3 regions of the Metapseudomonas otitidis genome follow, and region 3 is predicted to be linked to each of the others. Evidence: riboswitches for the same ligand, from Rfam matches in the RefSeq annotation. Region 3 holds a riboswitch; each other region holds the start of a gene.

Region 1 (5,063 bases), 620 kb from region 3:
GGGCCCGTATGTCGAATCACGTTGCTGGCTCTACTACCAGAGCTGGGCCACCTGAACCGCAAGCAGATTGCGGCATTGGTGGGTGTCGCGCCCTTCAACCGGGACAGCGGCTACTACCGGGGTACCCGGCGAGTTTGGGGTGGGCGATCCGAAGTCAGGAAGGTGCTCTACATGGCCACGCTGTCGGCCATTCGCAGCCGCAACGAGGTCGTGCACAGCTTCTATCGGAGACTAAAAGAACAGGGGAAACCCGGCAAAGTAGCGGTCGTCGCCTGCATGCGGAAACTGCTCACCATCCTCAATGCGATGCTCCGTGATCAGGCACATTTCAGGCCTCAAGTGGCTTGACGCTGAACACGGTTGCTCGCCCGGCAAGGCGAAACAGGTGACATCAATAGAACTCGATAATCAGCAACACGCTTTTGGGCATAGCTTTTCAGACGGTGCCCTGCCCAGGCATCTCTCGACAGCCCCCCGGCAATGGCCGTTGCTCAGGCCGGCTTCCGCCACACGCTCGCCAGCCAGGGCTGCTGCTCGCGGGGCAGCCCCGCCGGCCGGTAATAGTGCTCCAGCGCCTGGAAGCCCGCCGCCTCCAGCAACTCACGCCAGCGCGCGTAGTCGTGCCAGGCGCCGTAGCGCTGGCCGTTCCAGCCCTCCTCGTTCTGCCCCCGTGGATTGGAGCTGAACAACACGCCACCCGGCCGCAGGGTGGCGTGCAACTGGCCGAGTACACGCGGCAACTCCTGCAGCGGCACGTGGAACAGGCTGGCATTGGCGAACACCCCATCGAAGCGCTCGGCGGGCAGCTCCAGCGCCAGGAAGTTCTGCTGCCAAACCTCGCAACCGGCATCGGTGCGGGCCATTTCGACGAAGCGCGCCGTACCGTCCAGCCCCACCGGGCGATGGCCGAGGCGGCGGAAGGTCTGCAGGTCGCGCCCCGGGCCGCAGCCGAAGTCGAGGATGTCGAACGGCCCGCCCGGCCCCAGATGGCGCAGCAGCGCCTCGATGTTCTGGCTCACGTCGTGGTCGCGGGTGCCCTCGCGGAAGCCCTCGGCATTGCGCTGGTAGTCATCCAGGGTGATGGCGCTGATGGCATCGAGATCGTGGGGTTCCAGGCTCATGGGGCCTCCGGGCAGTGAACGGCGGCGGGCATTCTACCGGCTGCGATGGGAACGGCCATGGCCGGCCGACAGGGCGAATGATTCCCGACAACGGTTGACGCCACCCCGTGCCAGTGGTCAGATGCGCGCCGTTCCAGGTGCCTCACGCCGCCGCGCGTGAGGTGAAACGGGAAGCCGGTGCGTCCATCAGGACCAGTCCGGCGCTGCCCCCGCAACGGTAAGCGAGCGCTGCATTCGGTACGCCACTGTGCCCACGGCATGGGAAGGCGAATGCGGCGTGATCCTCGCAAGCCCGGAGACCGGCCTGGAGCATCGATAGGCAAACCCGCGGTGGGCGGGCACGGGCCGGTTTCTCGCACGGGTGCACGCGCCCGCGCGCGCCTTTGCATTCCCTCCGGGCTCCATTCATTCCTGACGTGATAGGAACGACATGTCCCGTACCTTCAGCTCCAACGCTCCGGCGAGCGCCGCCTTCGGCCTGCTCGCGCTATCCATTTCCTTCTCCCTGCACGCCGAAGACGGCACCCTGGCGCTACCGGCCACCGCCGTCACCGACCAGGCGGACGACACCGCCATCCGCCTCGACACGCCCGTGCCCGCCGGCTCGCGCCTGGGCCTGTCCGCCCTGGAAACCCCGGCCAGCACCAGCGCCATCAGCGGTGACGAGGTGCGCGCACGCAACAACGCCACCGTGCAGGACGCCGTGACCCGCAGCCCCGGCATCACCCACATCGGCACCCCCGGCAACGGCGGCACCGCCCTCTCGGCCCGGGGCTTCACCGGCCACGCCTCGGTGATGCAGCTGTACGACGGCACGCGCTTCTACACCGGCATGGGCACCACCACCTTCCCCACCGACCCGTGGATGGTCGAGCGCATCGACGTGATCCGTGGCCCGGCCTCGGTGCTCTACGGCGAAGGCGCCACCGGCGCGGTGATCAACGTGGTGCCGAAGAAGCCTTTCGACGGCGAGATCCGCAACCGCCTGCGCCTGGGCTACGGCTCCGACGACCGCCAGCAGATGGCCCTGGACAGCGGCGGCTCGCTCACCGACACCCTCAGCTACCGCCTCAACCTCAACCGCGAGGCCAGCCACGGCTGGATCGACCGGGGCGACTCGAAGAACCTCGGCCTCAGCGCCGCCCTGCGCTGGCAGGCCAGCGACGCCCTGGCCTTCACCCTCGCCCACGACCAGGGCGACCTGCAGCCGATGAACTATTTCGGCACGCCGCTGATCGACGGCCACCTGCGGGACAGCCTGAAAGACAAGAACTACAACCTGCACAACGCCGAGCTGCACTACAACGACCAGTGGACCCGGCTCGTCACCGACTGGACGCCCAGCGAAGGCTTCAGCGCCAGCAACCAGCTCTACCACATCAAGAGCCGCCGCTACTGGCGCAACGCCGAGGCCTACACCTGGGACGCCGGCCGGGGCCAGCTGAAGCGCGCCGAGCAGCTGCGCATCAAGCACGAGCAGGAGCAGATCGGCGACCGCCAGACCTTCACCTTCGACCACTCACTGTTCGGCCTCGACAGCCGCACGCTGGTCGGCGGCGAGTTCAACCGCATCCGCTTCGACCTGCTGAACAACGCGCCCTACACCGACATCGACGGCGACTACGTCGACCCGTGGAACCCCGCCCCCGGCTACTTCCAGAGCGCCTCGGCCTACCGCCCGCACTCGCGCAGCGAAACCCACACCGCCGCCCTGTTCGCCGAGAACCGCACCCAACTGAGCGAGCGCTGGTCCGTGGTCACCGGCCTGCGTCGCGACCAGAACCACATCGACCGCACCGATCTTCCCAACGAGAACCGCGCACAACCATTGCGCAGCGACCGCAGCATCCAGGGCGGCAACTGGCGCGCCGGCCTGGTGTTCGCCGCCACCCCGCAGCTGTCCTTCTACGGCCAGTACTCCACCAGCGAGGACGGCGTCAGCAACCTCATCACCCTCAATTCTGGCCAGCAGAATATGGACCTGACCGAGTCGAAGCAGACCGAGTTCGGCCTCAAGCAGCAGTTCTGGGACGGGCGCGGCGAGTGGACCCTGGCCGCCTACCACATCGTCAAGAAGAAGTTGCTCTCCCGCGAATCAGCAAAAGGTCAGGCCCAGCAGATCGGCCAGCAGTCCTCCGACGGCCTGGAGGCGACCCTGGAACTGGCTCTGGAGCAGGGCTGGCACGTCTCGGCCAACGCCTCGCTGCTGCGCGCCGAGTACGACGAATTCAATGAGGCCAAGGACGATCTTCTCGTCTCCCGGTCCGGCAACCGCCCCACCGACGTGCCACGGCGCACCGCCAACCTCTGGGTCAGCAAGGCGCTCGGCCATGACCTGGACGCTGGCCTCGGCGCGCGCTACGTCGACGCCCGTTACGCCGACGCCGCCAACACCGTCAAAGTACCCGGCTACACCGTGCTCGACGCCAACCTCGGCTGGCAGGTGCTGCCCGACACGCGCCTGGGGCTGGAGCTGAACAACCTGCTGGACCGCCGCTACGCCGTCACCCAGCAGAACGGCGGCCAGCAGTGGCTGCTGGGCCAGCCGCGCTCGTTCTTCGTCACCGCCGACTACAGCTTCTGAGGGTTACGCCATGTCCCGCCTGAACCTCCATGACCTGCGCTGGGCCCCTGACGGCGCCCTCGCCGGCTGGTCCCTGGACGGCATCGGGCTGGACGTGGCGGAAGGCGAGTTCGTCGGCCTCATCGGCCCCAACGGCAGCGGCAAGAGCAGCCTGCTGCGCTGCATCTACCGCGCCGCCCGCCCCCACGGCGGCACGGTGCGGGTGGACGACGAGGACATCTGGCGCCAGCCGCCGCGCTGGTGCGCACAGCGGGTCGCCGTGGTGCTGCAGGAGTTCCCCAGCGACTTCGGCCTCAGCGTCGCCGAGGTCGCCGCCATGGGCCGCTCGCCCCACCAGGGGCCGTTCGACGGCGACACCGCCGCCGACCGCGCCCGGGTCGGCGAAGCGCTGCGCCAGGTGGCCCTGGAGGCCCACCGCGACACCCCGTTCGCCCGGCTCTCCGGCGGCGAAAAACAACGCGCCCTGCTGGCCCGCGCCCTGGTGCAAGCCCCCGGCCTGCTGCTGCTCGACGAACCCACCAACCACCTCGACCCGCGCTACCAGCTGGAGCTGCTGGCCCTGCTGCGCCGCCTGCGGCTGAGCACCCTGGCCAGCTTCCACGACCTCAACCTCGCCGCCGCCTTCTGCGACCGCCTGCTGGTGCTCGATGGCGGCCGCCTGGTAGCCAGCGGCACCCCCGAAGCCGTGCTCACGCCGCAACGCCTGCTGGAGGTGTTCGGCACCCCAGCGCTGGTGGACCGCCACCCCATCGGCGGCCACCCACGCATCACCTGGATCACTCCCCCATGAAAAGCCGCTCCCTCGCCCTCGCCGCCCTGCTGCTCGCCGGCAGCGCCCAGGCCACCCAGTACCCGGTGACCATCACCAGCTGCAACCGCCAGGTGGTGTTCGAGCACGCCCCCACCCACGCCGTCAGCCAGGACGTGAACCTCACCGGCATGCTGATCGCCCTCGGCCTGCGCGAGCGCATGGCCGGCTACAGCGGCGTCAGCGGCTGGAAGACCCTCGACCCGAGCCTGCGCGAGGCCCTCGCCGGCCTGCCGGAACTGGCCCGCAAGTACCCCTCGGTGGAAACCCTGCTGGCCGCCGACACCGACTTCTTCTTCGCCGGCTGGAACTACGGCATGCACGTGGGTGGCGACGTCACCCCCGCCACCCTCGCGCCGCTGGGCATCCCGGTGTACGAACTGAGCGAGTCCTGCGCCCACGTCATGCCCCGCGAGGCGGCCAGCCTCGATGACCTCTACCGCGACCTGGAGAACCTCGGCCGCATCTTCGACGTCGAGCCCCGCGCCCAGGCCCTGGTGACCGGCCTCAAGGCCCGCGTGGCGGCCGTGGGCGAACGCCTGGCCGGCGT
Region 2 (5,063 bases), 2.5 Mb from region 3:
GCGCAGCAGGCTGGCGTTGCCGCCCTTGCCGTCGGCACGGGGGATGCGCACCAGGGACAGCAGGGTGTCGTCGCGCAGGCCCGCCACGGGGGATTCACCGAACACGTGCAGGCCGTCGCGGATCTGCGATTCCTTGAGGTCGCAGAGGTAGGCGTCCAGCTGCGGCAGCCAGCTGTCGGCGTCGTCGTTGAGGCTGAGCCCCAGCTCGCGGTCGAGGGCGGTGGCCCTGACCAGTTCGAGGATTTCGCCGCGCAGCTGCACGGCCCGGCGGGGGTCGAGCAGGGAGGCGTCGTAGTACTCGTCGGCCAGGCGCTCCAGGTCGCGCAGCGGGCCGTAGGTTTCGGCGCGGGTCAGCGGCGGCATCAGGTGGTCGATGATCACCGCCTGGGCGCGGCGCTTGGCCTGGGCGCCTTCGCCGGGGTCGTTGACGATGAAGGGGTAGATGTTCGGCAGCGGCCCCATCACCGCGTCCGGCCAGCATTCGGCGGACAGGCCGACACCCTTGCCGGGCAGCCATTCGAGGTTGCCGTGCTTGCCGACGTGCACCAGCGCATCGGCGCCGAACACCTCGCGCAGCCAGAAATAAAAGGCCAGGTAGCCGTGGGGCGGTACCAGCGACGGGTCGTGGTAGATGGCCGCCGGGTCCAACTGGTAGCCCCGCGCCGGCTGGATGCCGACGAAGGCGAGGCCGAAGCGCAGGCCGGCGATCATCATCCGTCCGCTGCGGAACATCGGGTCCTGTTGCGGCTCGCCCCAGCGCTCCGTCACCGCCCGCTGGTTGGCTTCGGGGAGGCGGGAGAAGCAGGCGAGGTAGTCGTCCAGGGCCAGGCTCTGGGCGCAGGGGCGGGCGTCGAGGTTGTCGAGGTCGTTGCTGACGCCGCCCAGCAGGCTGTGGATGAGGGCGGTGCCGCTCTCCGGCAGGCCGGCCACGGGGTAACCCCGGGCCTCCAGGGCGCGGAGGATATTCAGCGCGCCGGCCGGGGTGTCCAGGCCCACGCCGTTGCCGATGCGGCCGTCACGGGTGGGGTAGTTGGCGAGGATCAGCGCCACGCGCTTGTCGGCGTTGGCCTTGCGCGCCAGCAGCAGCCAGCGCCGCGCCAGTTCGGCGACGAAGTCCATGCGCTCGACATGGGGCAGGTAGCAGACCACGTCGCTCTGGCTGCGCTCGCTGCGCCAGGCCAGGCCTTTGAAGCTGATGGCGCGGGTGATGAGGCGGCCGTCCAGCTCCGGCAGGGCGACGTGCATGGCCAGGTCACGGGGGCCCAGGCCCTGGGCGTTGGCCTCCCACTGGGGCTGGTTGTCCAGGCTGCAGATGGCCTGGAACACCGGCACGTCGCGGCGGAACGGGCGCAGGCTGGGGGCCTCCGGCGAGGACTGGGCGAAGCCGGTGGTGTTGATGATCAGCTCGACGCCGGCCTCGTCCAGCCAGTCTTCGAGGGTGGCCAGGCAGGCGGCCTCCTTGAGGCTGGCCACGGCGATGGGCAGGGGGTTGAGGCCCTGGGCGGCGAGGCGTTCGCAGAAGGTGTCGAGGAAGCCGGTGTTCGCCGCCTGCAGGTGGGTGCGGTAGAACACCAGCGCCACCACGGGCTGCTCGGGTTGCCAGTCGGCGCGCCAGTGGGCGAGCCCGGCGTTGGGCTGGCGCGGGTGGTAGACCGCGACGCGGGGCAGCGCCCTGGGCTCCTCCCAGGGCATCGCGTGGCCCAGGCAGCGGCTGGCGAGGCAGGCGAACAGCTGCCGGGCGTTGTCCAGCCCGCCCTGGCGCAGGTAGTGCCAGTAGCGCTCGGCATCCTCTGTGGGAACGGTGCAGAGCCGTGCCAGCTCGGGATCGGGGCGGTCGTCTCCGGGCACCAGGATCAGCGTGGCGCCGCGCTCGGCCAGCGCCACCAGTTGCTCGATGCCGTAGCGCCAGTAGCCGACGCCGCCGTGCACGGAGATGAGGATGACCTTGGCGTGCTGCAGCACCTCGTCGACGTAGAGGTCCACCGAGGCGTGGTTCTGCAGCTGCATCGGGTTGGCCAGGCGCAGGCTCGGGTAGTCCTCCGGCAGCGTGCGGGCGGCCTCGGCCAGCAGCGCCAGGTGCGAGTCGCCGCTGCAGAGGATGACCAGCTCGGCGGGCGTCTGGGCCAGATGGGCGATGCCATCGTCGGGGACGAAGCCGCCGGGCTGGGTGCGCAACAGGTGCATGGCTCGGGCCTCGGCTCGGTGGAGCGGCCCTCTCCCGGGGGAGAGGCGCCGGTTCGGTGGTTACGCCAGGGCGGTGCGCAGTTCGTTGGCGATGGTGGCCTGGTCCAGCTCCTGGCCGATCACCACCAGGCGGGTGGCGCGGGGCTCGTCGCTGCGCCAGGCGCGGTCGAAGTGCTTGTCGAAGCGCTTGCCGACGCCCTGCACCAGCAGGCGCATGGGCTTGCCGGTGACGGCGACGAAGCCCTTGATGCGCAGGATGGCGTGGCGTTCCACCAACTGGCCGAGGGCCGCGAGCAGGGCGCGCTCGTCCACTTCCGGGAGGTCGACGTGGAAGGAGTCGAACTCGTCGTGGTCGTGGTCCTCGTGTTCTTCGTGGTCGTGGTGGGTGGGGCGGCTGTCGATGTGCAGCTCGGCTTCGGCGTTCAGGCCCAGCAGCACGTCCAGCGGAAGCTTGCCGGAGGCGGCCTCGACCACCTTCACCGCCGGCGGCAGCTCTTCGCTGACTTCGGCGCGTACGGCGGCCAGGGCGTCGGCATCCAGCAGGTCGGTCTTGTTGAGGATCACCAGGTCGGCGCTGGCCAGCTGGTCTTCGAAGAGTTCGTGCAGGGGCGATTCGTGGTCGAGGTTCGGGTCCTGCTTGCGCTGCTCGTCCACCTGGTCGGGGAAGGCGGCGAAGGTGCCGGCGGCGACGGCGGGGCTGTCCACCACGGTGATCACCGCGTCCACGGTGCAGGCATTGCGGATCTCGGGCCACTGGAAGGCCTGCACCAGGGGCTTGGGCAGGGCCAGGCCGGAGGTCTCGATGAGGATCTGGTCGAGGTCGCCACGGCGCGCCACCAGTTCGCGCATGACCGGGAAGAACTCTTCCTGCACGGTGCAGCACAGGCAGCCGTTGGCCAGTTCGAAGACGCGGCCCACGGCCTCTTCCTCGCTGCAGCCGATGCTGCATTGCTTGAGGATGTCGCCGTCGATGCCCAGCTCGCCGAATTCGTTGACGATCACCGCGATGCGGCGACCCTGGGCGTTGTCCAGCATGTGGCGGAGGAGGGTGGTCTTACCGGCACCGAGGAAGCCGGTGACGATGGTGACGGGGAGCTTGGCCAGGGTTTTCATGCGCGCCTCTCAGGTGCTCTGTGGCGGGCATGACGAATGCAGCGGGCCGGGCCCACTGGAGGTATTCGCCACCGGATCACCCCGCCCGGTTGTCTGGAAATTCGCCGAGGCAGGTCTCCTGGCTCGCAGCCTGGCGCGGGGCGCCGCCGGGTCCGCCTTCCCGCCCGTGGGCAGTGGCTGTGGACAGGGCATCAGCTGCTTACAGTTGCGGGGGCAGCCGTGGCTTGGACCACGTTCCCTCTTAGCTCCAGCGCTCGCTGGAGAACCTCGAAAGGACGGAAGGCTACGCAGGGCCCGGGCGGCGGTCAATCGCGTTGGTTGACGCCTCGTCGGGCCCGTGCTGTCCTTGCGCGGATTTTTCCCGCCCGGTCGCCTGCCACGCCATGAACCCCGCTGCTCCTTCCCTGACGCCGCCTTCGCTGGTGGCCGGTTTCGGCTGCCGCCAGGGCTGCACGGCGGCGGAGCTGGGGGCCTTGCTGGATGCCTGCCTGGCCGAGGCCGGGGTGCCGCCGGCGCGCCTGGCGGCGTTGGCGACCCGCGAGGACCGCGCCCTGGAGCTAGGCCTGCAGGCGCTGGCGGCGGAGCGCAACCTGCCGTTGCAGGGCGTTTCCCCCGAGGCGCTGAACGCCCTGGAGGCGCGCCTGAGCCAGCCGTCCGAGCGGGTCCGCGCCCTGGCCGGCAGTGCGGGGGTGGCCGAGGCGGCGGCCCTGGCGCTGGCCGATCGGCTGGGGCAGGGGCCTTCGCACCTGCTGCTCGACAAACGCCGCAGTGCTCGCGCGACCTGCGCGTTGGCCTGCATCCACCTGGAGGCTGAACGGCCATGACGGTCTATTTCATTGGCGCCGGTCCGGGCGATCCGGAACTCATCACGGTGAAGGGGCAGCGGCTGATCCACCGCTGCCCGGTGATCCTCTATGCCGGCTCGCTGGTGCCGGAGGCGGTGCTGGAGGGGCACCAGGCGCAGCAGGTGGTGAACACCGCCGAGCTGCACCTGGAGCAGATCGTTGCGCTGCTGGCCGAGGCCCATGCCCGGGGCCAGGACGTGGCGCGGGTGCATTCGGGCGATCCGTCGCTGTATGGCGCCATCGGCGAGCAGATCCGCCACCTGCGCGAGCGTGGCATTCCCTACGAGATCGTGCCGGGCGTTACTGCCACGGCGGCCTGTGCGGCCCTGCTGGGCTGCGAGCTGACGCTGCCGGAGGTGTCGCAGACGCTGATCCTCACCCGCCACGCCAGCAAGACGCGGATGCCCGAGGGCGAGTCCCTGGGGGACCTGGCCCGTCACCGGGCGACCCTGGCGATCCACCTGGGGGTGAGCCGGATCGAGGAAATCGTCGCCGAACTGCTGCCGCACTACGGGCCGGCCTGCCCGGTGGCGGTGATCCACCGCGCCAGCTGGCCGGACCAGGCCCAGGTCACCGGCACCCTCGCCGACATCGCCGAGAAGGTGCGGGCCGTGGGCTTTCGCCGGACGGCGCTGATCCTGGTGGGGGAGGTGCTGGCGGCCGAGGGCTTTGCCGACTCGTCGCTGTACCGCGCCGGGCATGCGCACCTGTACCGGCCGGGCGAGTGACGGCTCGGTCGCGAGAGGATCGCTGCATATCGCTGAGTGTTGCCTGCCGGATGCCGGCTTTTTCGCCTGCGTTCGCCTTGCCCGCCCCGATCCGCCCGGGCTTTTCGGCGGGCCTGTAGTGACGTACCGCTGTGAAACCCGCAGAATGCAGCCTTTCCGGCCTTTGGCCGGCCCGTCCGTATGACTTCGGCCT
Region 3 (5,063 bases):
CGGCCCAGGCGGCGCGGGCCTTGTCGATGTCGCGCTGGCGGTCCTGGGTGTCCCAGGTGTAGCCCTCGCCCATGACGTGGAAGCTCACCTCTTCGGGGAAGCGGCGGAAGAAGGCCTCCTCGCCGGTGGACATGCCGCCCTTGATGAACTGCACCACGCCCACCTTGAAGCCGTGGCCAAGGGCGCGGGCGACCATGCCGAAGGCGGAGCTGCTCTTGCCCTTGCCGTTGCCGGTGTGCACCAGCAGCAGGCCGTACTCGTCCTGGGCCTGGGCGATTTTCTCGTCGATCAGGGCTTTCTTGCGCTGCATGCGCGCCTTGTGGCGCTGGTCGCGTTCGGGGGATTCGCTCATGGGAGTCCTCGGTTCGGGGCCGACGCGGGCGCCGGCGGAAGGATGCGCAGTTTACGCCGGGTGCGGCGGCGGCCCGAAGGCTTTTCCGCCGCACCCGGCAAGGATGTTCAGGGGTTACAGGGCCTGGTAGCGGACGCTGAAGTAGACGGCCTGGCCGGGCTGGTTGAAGTCCTTGGCGGTCTCGTAGTCAGCCGCGAAGAGGTTGCTGACCTTGGCTTGCAGGCGCCATTCCTCGTTCAGCCAGTACTCGCCACGCAGGTCGAGGGTGGCGAAGCCGGCCAGGCGGTCGTCGTTGGCCACGTCGTCGAAACGCCGCCCTTCGGCGTGCAGGGTGGCGCCCAGGCCGACGGCACCGATGCGCCGGTCCAGGTCCAGGTTGAACACCTGCTGGGCACGACGTGGCAGCTGCTTGCCGTGGTTGCCGTCGTGGGCGCGGTTGACGCTGTCGAGCAGGGTCAGGTTGGCGTTCCAGTCCCAGCCGAGCCAGCGGCTGCCGAGGCTCAGCTCGGCGCCGTCGATGCGCGCCTTGCCGATGTTGTTGGGGCCGCCGAAGGGGCCGGTGCCGGCCTGGGCATCGTGGACGATGAGGTCGTCGACGTGGGTGCGGAACAGGTTGGCCGACCAGTGCCCCCAGTCGTGTTCGCCGCTCAGCGCCGCTTCGAGGCTTTCGGAGGTCTCGGCCTTGAGCCTGGGGTTGCCGTAGTCGGGGTAGTACAGCTCGTTGAAGGTGGGCGCCTTGAAGGCAGTGCCGTAGCTGAGGCTGAAGCGCAGCGCCTTGCTGAGGGCGTAGCCCCAGGCGGCGCTGCCGGTGTCGTGGCGGCCGAACTGCTGGTTGTCGTCGCGGCGCAGGGCGAGCTGCCAGTCATGCCGGCCGGCTTCCCCCAGGTACTGGGCGAAGGTGCCCCGATTGAGGCGCGAGTCGCGGTCGAAGCGGGTGGAGCTGTCCACCTCGTCCTGCTGCCAGTCATGGCCGATGCTGAAGGTGTGGCCCTCGGCCAGGGTGAATTCGTTGAGCCAGGAGGCGGTGTCGCGGCGGGTGTCGAAGCGCGAGTCGAACTGCCCGCCGGCCTCGGTGCGCGACAGGTCTTCGCTGCGCCCGGCCTGGAGGGTGATGCCCCAGGGCTCCACCGGGCTGAAACGGGCGCGCCCGCCGATGACGCGCTGCTCGTTGTCGGCGTTGGCATTGCGGCCGCCGCCGGGGCTGGACCGCGACACCAGGTCCAGGTCGGTGTGGGCCTTGGCCCGCAGCAGGGTGCCATCCAGTTCCAGGCCGTTGTCGAAGCGGTAGCCGGCGCGCAGGTTGCCGGAGAGGTTGCGGTAGCCGTCGGCGTCGCCCTCGTGGTAGCTGCTGCGCGCGCGGGTGGCGTCGATGCCGTCGCTGTCCTGGCTGCTCATGCCCAGGCTGTACCAGCCCTGCTCGCCGCCGCCGCTGACGCCGGCACTGCCCTGGTAGCTGTCGTGGGTGCCGTAGCCGGCGGAGAACCAGGGCTTGGCGGTGCCGTCGCCGCTGCCCTGGCGGGTGAAGATCTGGATCACTCCGCCGATGGCTTCGGAGCCGTAGAGGCTGGAGCGCGGGCCACGGACCACCTCGATGCGCTCGATCAACTCCACCGGCAGGTCCTGGAAGGCAGCCAGGCCGTTGCTGGCCGCGCCGATCTTCACCCCGTCCACCAGCACCAGCACGTGGTCGGACTCGGCGCCGCGCATGAACAGCGTGGTGTTCTTGCCGGGGCCGCCGTTGTTGCTGAGGGTGACGCCGGGCACCTGGCGCAGCAGCTCGGGCACCGAGTGGGCCTGGCTGCGCTCGATGGCGTCGCGGTCGATGACGGTGGTGGCGGCCAGGCTGGCGCGCACTGGCTGCGAGGTGCGCGTGGCGGTGACGCTCTGGGGCGCCAGTTCGAGGGGCTCGCCATGGGCCGGCAGAACGGCACCGAGGCCGAGCAGCATCCATGTGGCGGATGCCCGGGATACGGGGGACTGCATGTGGGGTCTCCGTCGCGCCACCCGCGCGACTCCAGGGATGGATGCATGGCCGTGGCCATGCTCGCTCGCACCGGGCCGGTCTCCGGGCTTGCGAGCGGAACCTGGGGTTCCCCGACCGCGCCTTCCCATGCGTGGGCACAGTGGCTGGATGCGGTGGTTGACTCGCCTACCGTTGCGGGGGCAGCGCCGGATTCTTGATGGAATGGACCGGCTTCCCTGTTTCACCCCACCGGCCAAAAGCCGTGGGGCACCTGGTGCAGGCGCGCAGCTTAGTGGCGCGGCGGGACAGGGTCAATCGAGCCCGCGCCGCGCCGGACGGGAGGGTTCAGGCGCCGTCCTTCTCGCAGTTGACCATCCAGGGCACGCCGAAACGGTCTTCGAACATGCCGAAGCGAACGGCCCAGAAGGTGGGCTCCAGGGGCATCTGCACGGTGCCGCCGGCACTGAGCCCGCTGAACACCCGCTCGGCCTCGGCAATGCTGTCGACGTTGAGCGACACCGAGCAGCCGCGAATGCCGGCGTGGGGCTGCTCGGGCAGGCTGTCGGAGGCCATCAGCGACTGGCCGTCGCGGGTCAGGCAGGCGTGGATGATGTGCCCGTGGCAATCAGTGGGTACGTGGGCAGCGGCCGGGGTTTCGCCGAAGGTCATCATCCGGAGTTCGCCACCGAGTACATCGGCGTAGAAGGTGAAGGCCTCCCGGCAGGTGCCGGGGAAGATCAGGTAGGCATTGATGCGCATGAGGGGGTTCCTCCCTGTGGGGTTCCGCCACGCTCCGTGGCGGCCCCCTCATGCTCCGCCGATCCGCCGGATTGTCGATGACCGTCCGGCGAACGGCGTCGGTGCGCCGCTCAGTTCCGGGGCAGGCGGATGCGGAACTCGGCGCCGCCCAGGGGCGAGTCGCCCAGGGCCAGTTCGCCCTCGAAGCTCTCGACGATGTCCAGCACCACGGCAGTGCCGATGCCCTGCCCCGGGTGCTGGGCGTCGGCCCGCTCGCCGCGCTGGAGGATGCGCGCGCGCTGGTCCGGGGGTACGCCGGGGCCGTCGTCCTCCACCACCAGCTCGCAACTGGCCTCGTGCTCTCGGGCGCTGACCCGCACGGTGCCGAGGCACAGCCGGTAGGCGTTCTCCAGCAGGTTGCCGAGCATCTCCAGCAAGGCGCCCTGCTCCACGGGCACCTGCAGGTTCGGGTCGAAGTCCCGCAGGACCCTGACCCGCTTGTCGCGATAGACCTTGTCGAGGGCGTCGCAGAGGGTGTCCAGCAGCGGGGCGAGCTGCACCCGGTGGCGCACCAGGCCGCTCTTGCGCAGGGTGGCCCGTTGCAGCTGGTAGCCGATCTGCTGGCTCATGCGTTCGATCTGGTTGCGCAACACCCGCGCCGGTTCGGTGTCGCCAGGGCGGGTGGCGATGGTCTCGCTGACGCCCTGCAGCACCGAGAGCGGCGTCTTGAGGCTGTGGGCCAGGTCGTCGAGGGAATGGCGGTAGCGCTCGCGCTGGCGGCGTTCGCTGTCCAGCAGGCGGTTGAGGGACTTGGTCAGGCGCAGCAGCTCGCGGGGGTGGGCGTCGCTCAGGGCATCGCGGGTGCCGGACTCCACCTGGTCCAGCTCCTCACTGAGGCGGCGCAGGCTGCGAAAGCCCCAGGTGAGGCCGAACCAGAGCATCACCAGCAGCACCAGCAGGGCCGTGCCGAGCCAGAAGTAGAGCTGCTGGAGGAAGCCGTCGTGCATCACCTGGTAGTCGCTCATCGGTTGCATGGTGACGATGCTGAAGGCAGCGGCCTGGTCGCGCAGCAGGTCGATCTCGACGTCGTAGACGAAGAAGCGCCGGCCGCGATCGTCGTGGATCTGGGTGAACTCGTGGCCACGTCCGTCGTAGCGCGGCATGTAGTGGACGCTCTCGTCCTGAGAGGAGCGCGACTGCCAGATCAGGCGGCCGTCGCTGTCGTAGATGAAGCCGAGCTGGTGGGCGTCGAGGTTGTCGAATTCCTCGTCGGGGAGCTTGTCGGGCATGTCGAGCTTGCCGTCGACGATGCGGGCGGCAGCGATCAGCGCGCTGGCATCGGCCGCGAGGCGCTTCTCGATGGCCTGCTCCATGGCGGTGTCGAAGGCTTTGCTGAGCACCGGCAGCAGCGCCAGCATGAACAGCACCGCCAGGCCGGCGGCGCCGAGCATCAACCGCAGGCGCAGGGAGAACCCCGCCAGGGGGTGTCGCCTCATCGGCAGCGCTCGGTGAACAGGTAGCCCTGGCCGCGCACCGTGTCGATGGGGCGGAAGCCGTTGTCGCCTTCGAGCTTGCGCCGCAGCCGGCCGACCAGCACTTCGATGACGTTGGGGTCGCGCTCGTCGTCGTCCGGGTAGAGCTGCTCCATCAGCCGCTCCTTGGCGACCACCTGCTGGTGGTGGCGCATGAGGTATTCGAGGATGCGGTATTCGAAGGCGGTGAGCCCAAGGGACTCGCCGTTCATCATCGCCTGCTTGCGGTTCAGGTCGAGCACCAGGGGCCCGGCCTCGATGGTGGACTGGACGAAGCCGGACGAACGCCGCAGCAGGGCATTGAGGCGGGCCTCCAGCTCTTCGAACTGGAACGGCTTGACCACGTAGTCGTCGGCGCCGGCGGCCAGGCCTTCCACCTTGTCCTGCCAGTTGCCACGGGCGGTGAGGATGAGGATGGGGAAGGTCTTGTCGCGGCTGCGCAGCTGGCGGATCAGGTCGAGCCCGCTCATGCCGGGCA

What was found. Region 3 has a riboswitch for cobalamin ahead of btuB (TonB-dependent vitamin B12 receptor). Riboswitches for the same ligand answer to the same signal wherever they lie in the genome.
Region 1: another riboswitch for cobalamin. It lies ahead of PotMrB4_RS17480 (TonB-dependent receptor); the one in region 3 lies ahead of btuB (TonB-dependent vitamin B12 receptor).
Region 2: another riboswitch for cobalamin. It lies ahead of cobW (cobalamin biosynthesis protein CobW); the one in region 3 lies ahead of btuB (TonB-dependent vitamin B12 receptor).

Annotation. Positions count from the first base shown of each region.
Region 1 covers NZ_AP022642.1:3,821,332-3,826,394, forward strand. The annotation lists gene PotMrB4_RS17470 (IS110 family RNA-guided transposase) at 1-348, shown strand, start outside; gene PotMrB4_RS17475 (class I SAM-dependent methyltransferase) at 492-1,121, opposite strand; cobalamin riboswitch at 1,240-1,443, shown strand; gene PotMrB4_RS17480 (TonB-dependent receptor) at 1,552-3,705, shown strand; gene PotMrB4_RS17485 (ABC transporter ATP-binding protein) at 3,716-4,495, shown strand; gene PotMrB4_RS17490 (ABC transporter substrate-binding protein) at 4,492-5,063, shown strand, end outside.
Region 2 covers NZ_AP022642.1:875,286-880,348, forward strand. The annotation lists gene cobN (cobaltochelatase subunit CobN) at 1-2,184, opposite strand, end outside; gene cobW (cobalamin biosynthesis protein CobW) at 2,245-3,297, opposite strand; cobalamin riboswitch at 3,389-3,582, opposite strand; gene PotMrB4_RS04140 (cobalamin biosynthesis protein) at 3,681-4,121, shown strand; gene cobM (precorrin-4 C(11)-methyltransferase) at 4,118-4,870, shown strand.
Region 3 covers NZ_AP022642.1:4,441,988-4,447,050, forward strand. The annotation lists gene cobO (cob(I)yrinic acid a,c-diamide adenosyltransferase) at 1-352, opposite strand, end outside; gene btuB (TonB-dependent vitamin B12 receptor) at 467-2,299, opposite strand; cobalamin riboswitch at 2,392-2,605, opposite strand; gene PotMrB4_RS20455 (VOC family protein) at 2,661-3,074, opposite strand; gene PotMrB4_RS20460 (ATP-binding protein) at 3,185-4,549, opposite strand; gene PotMrB4_RS20465 (response regulator) at 4,546-5,063, opposite strand, start outside.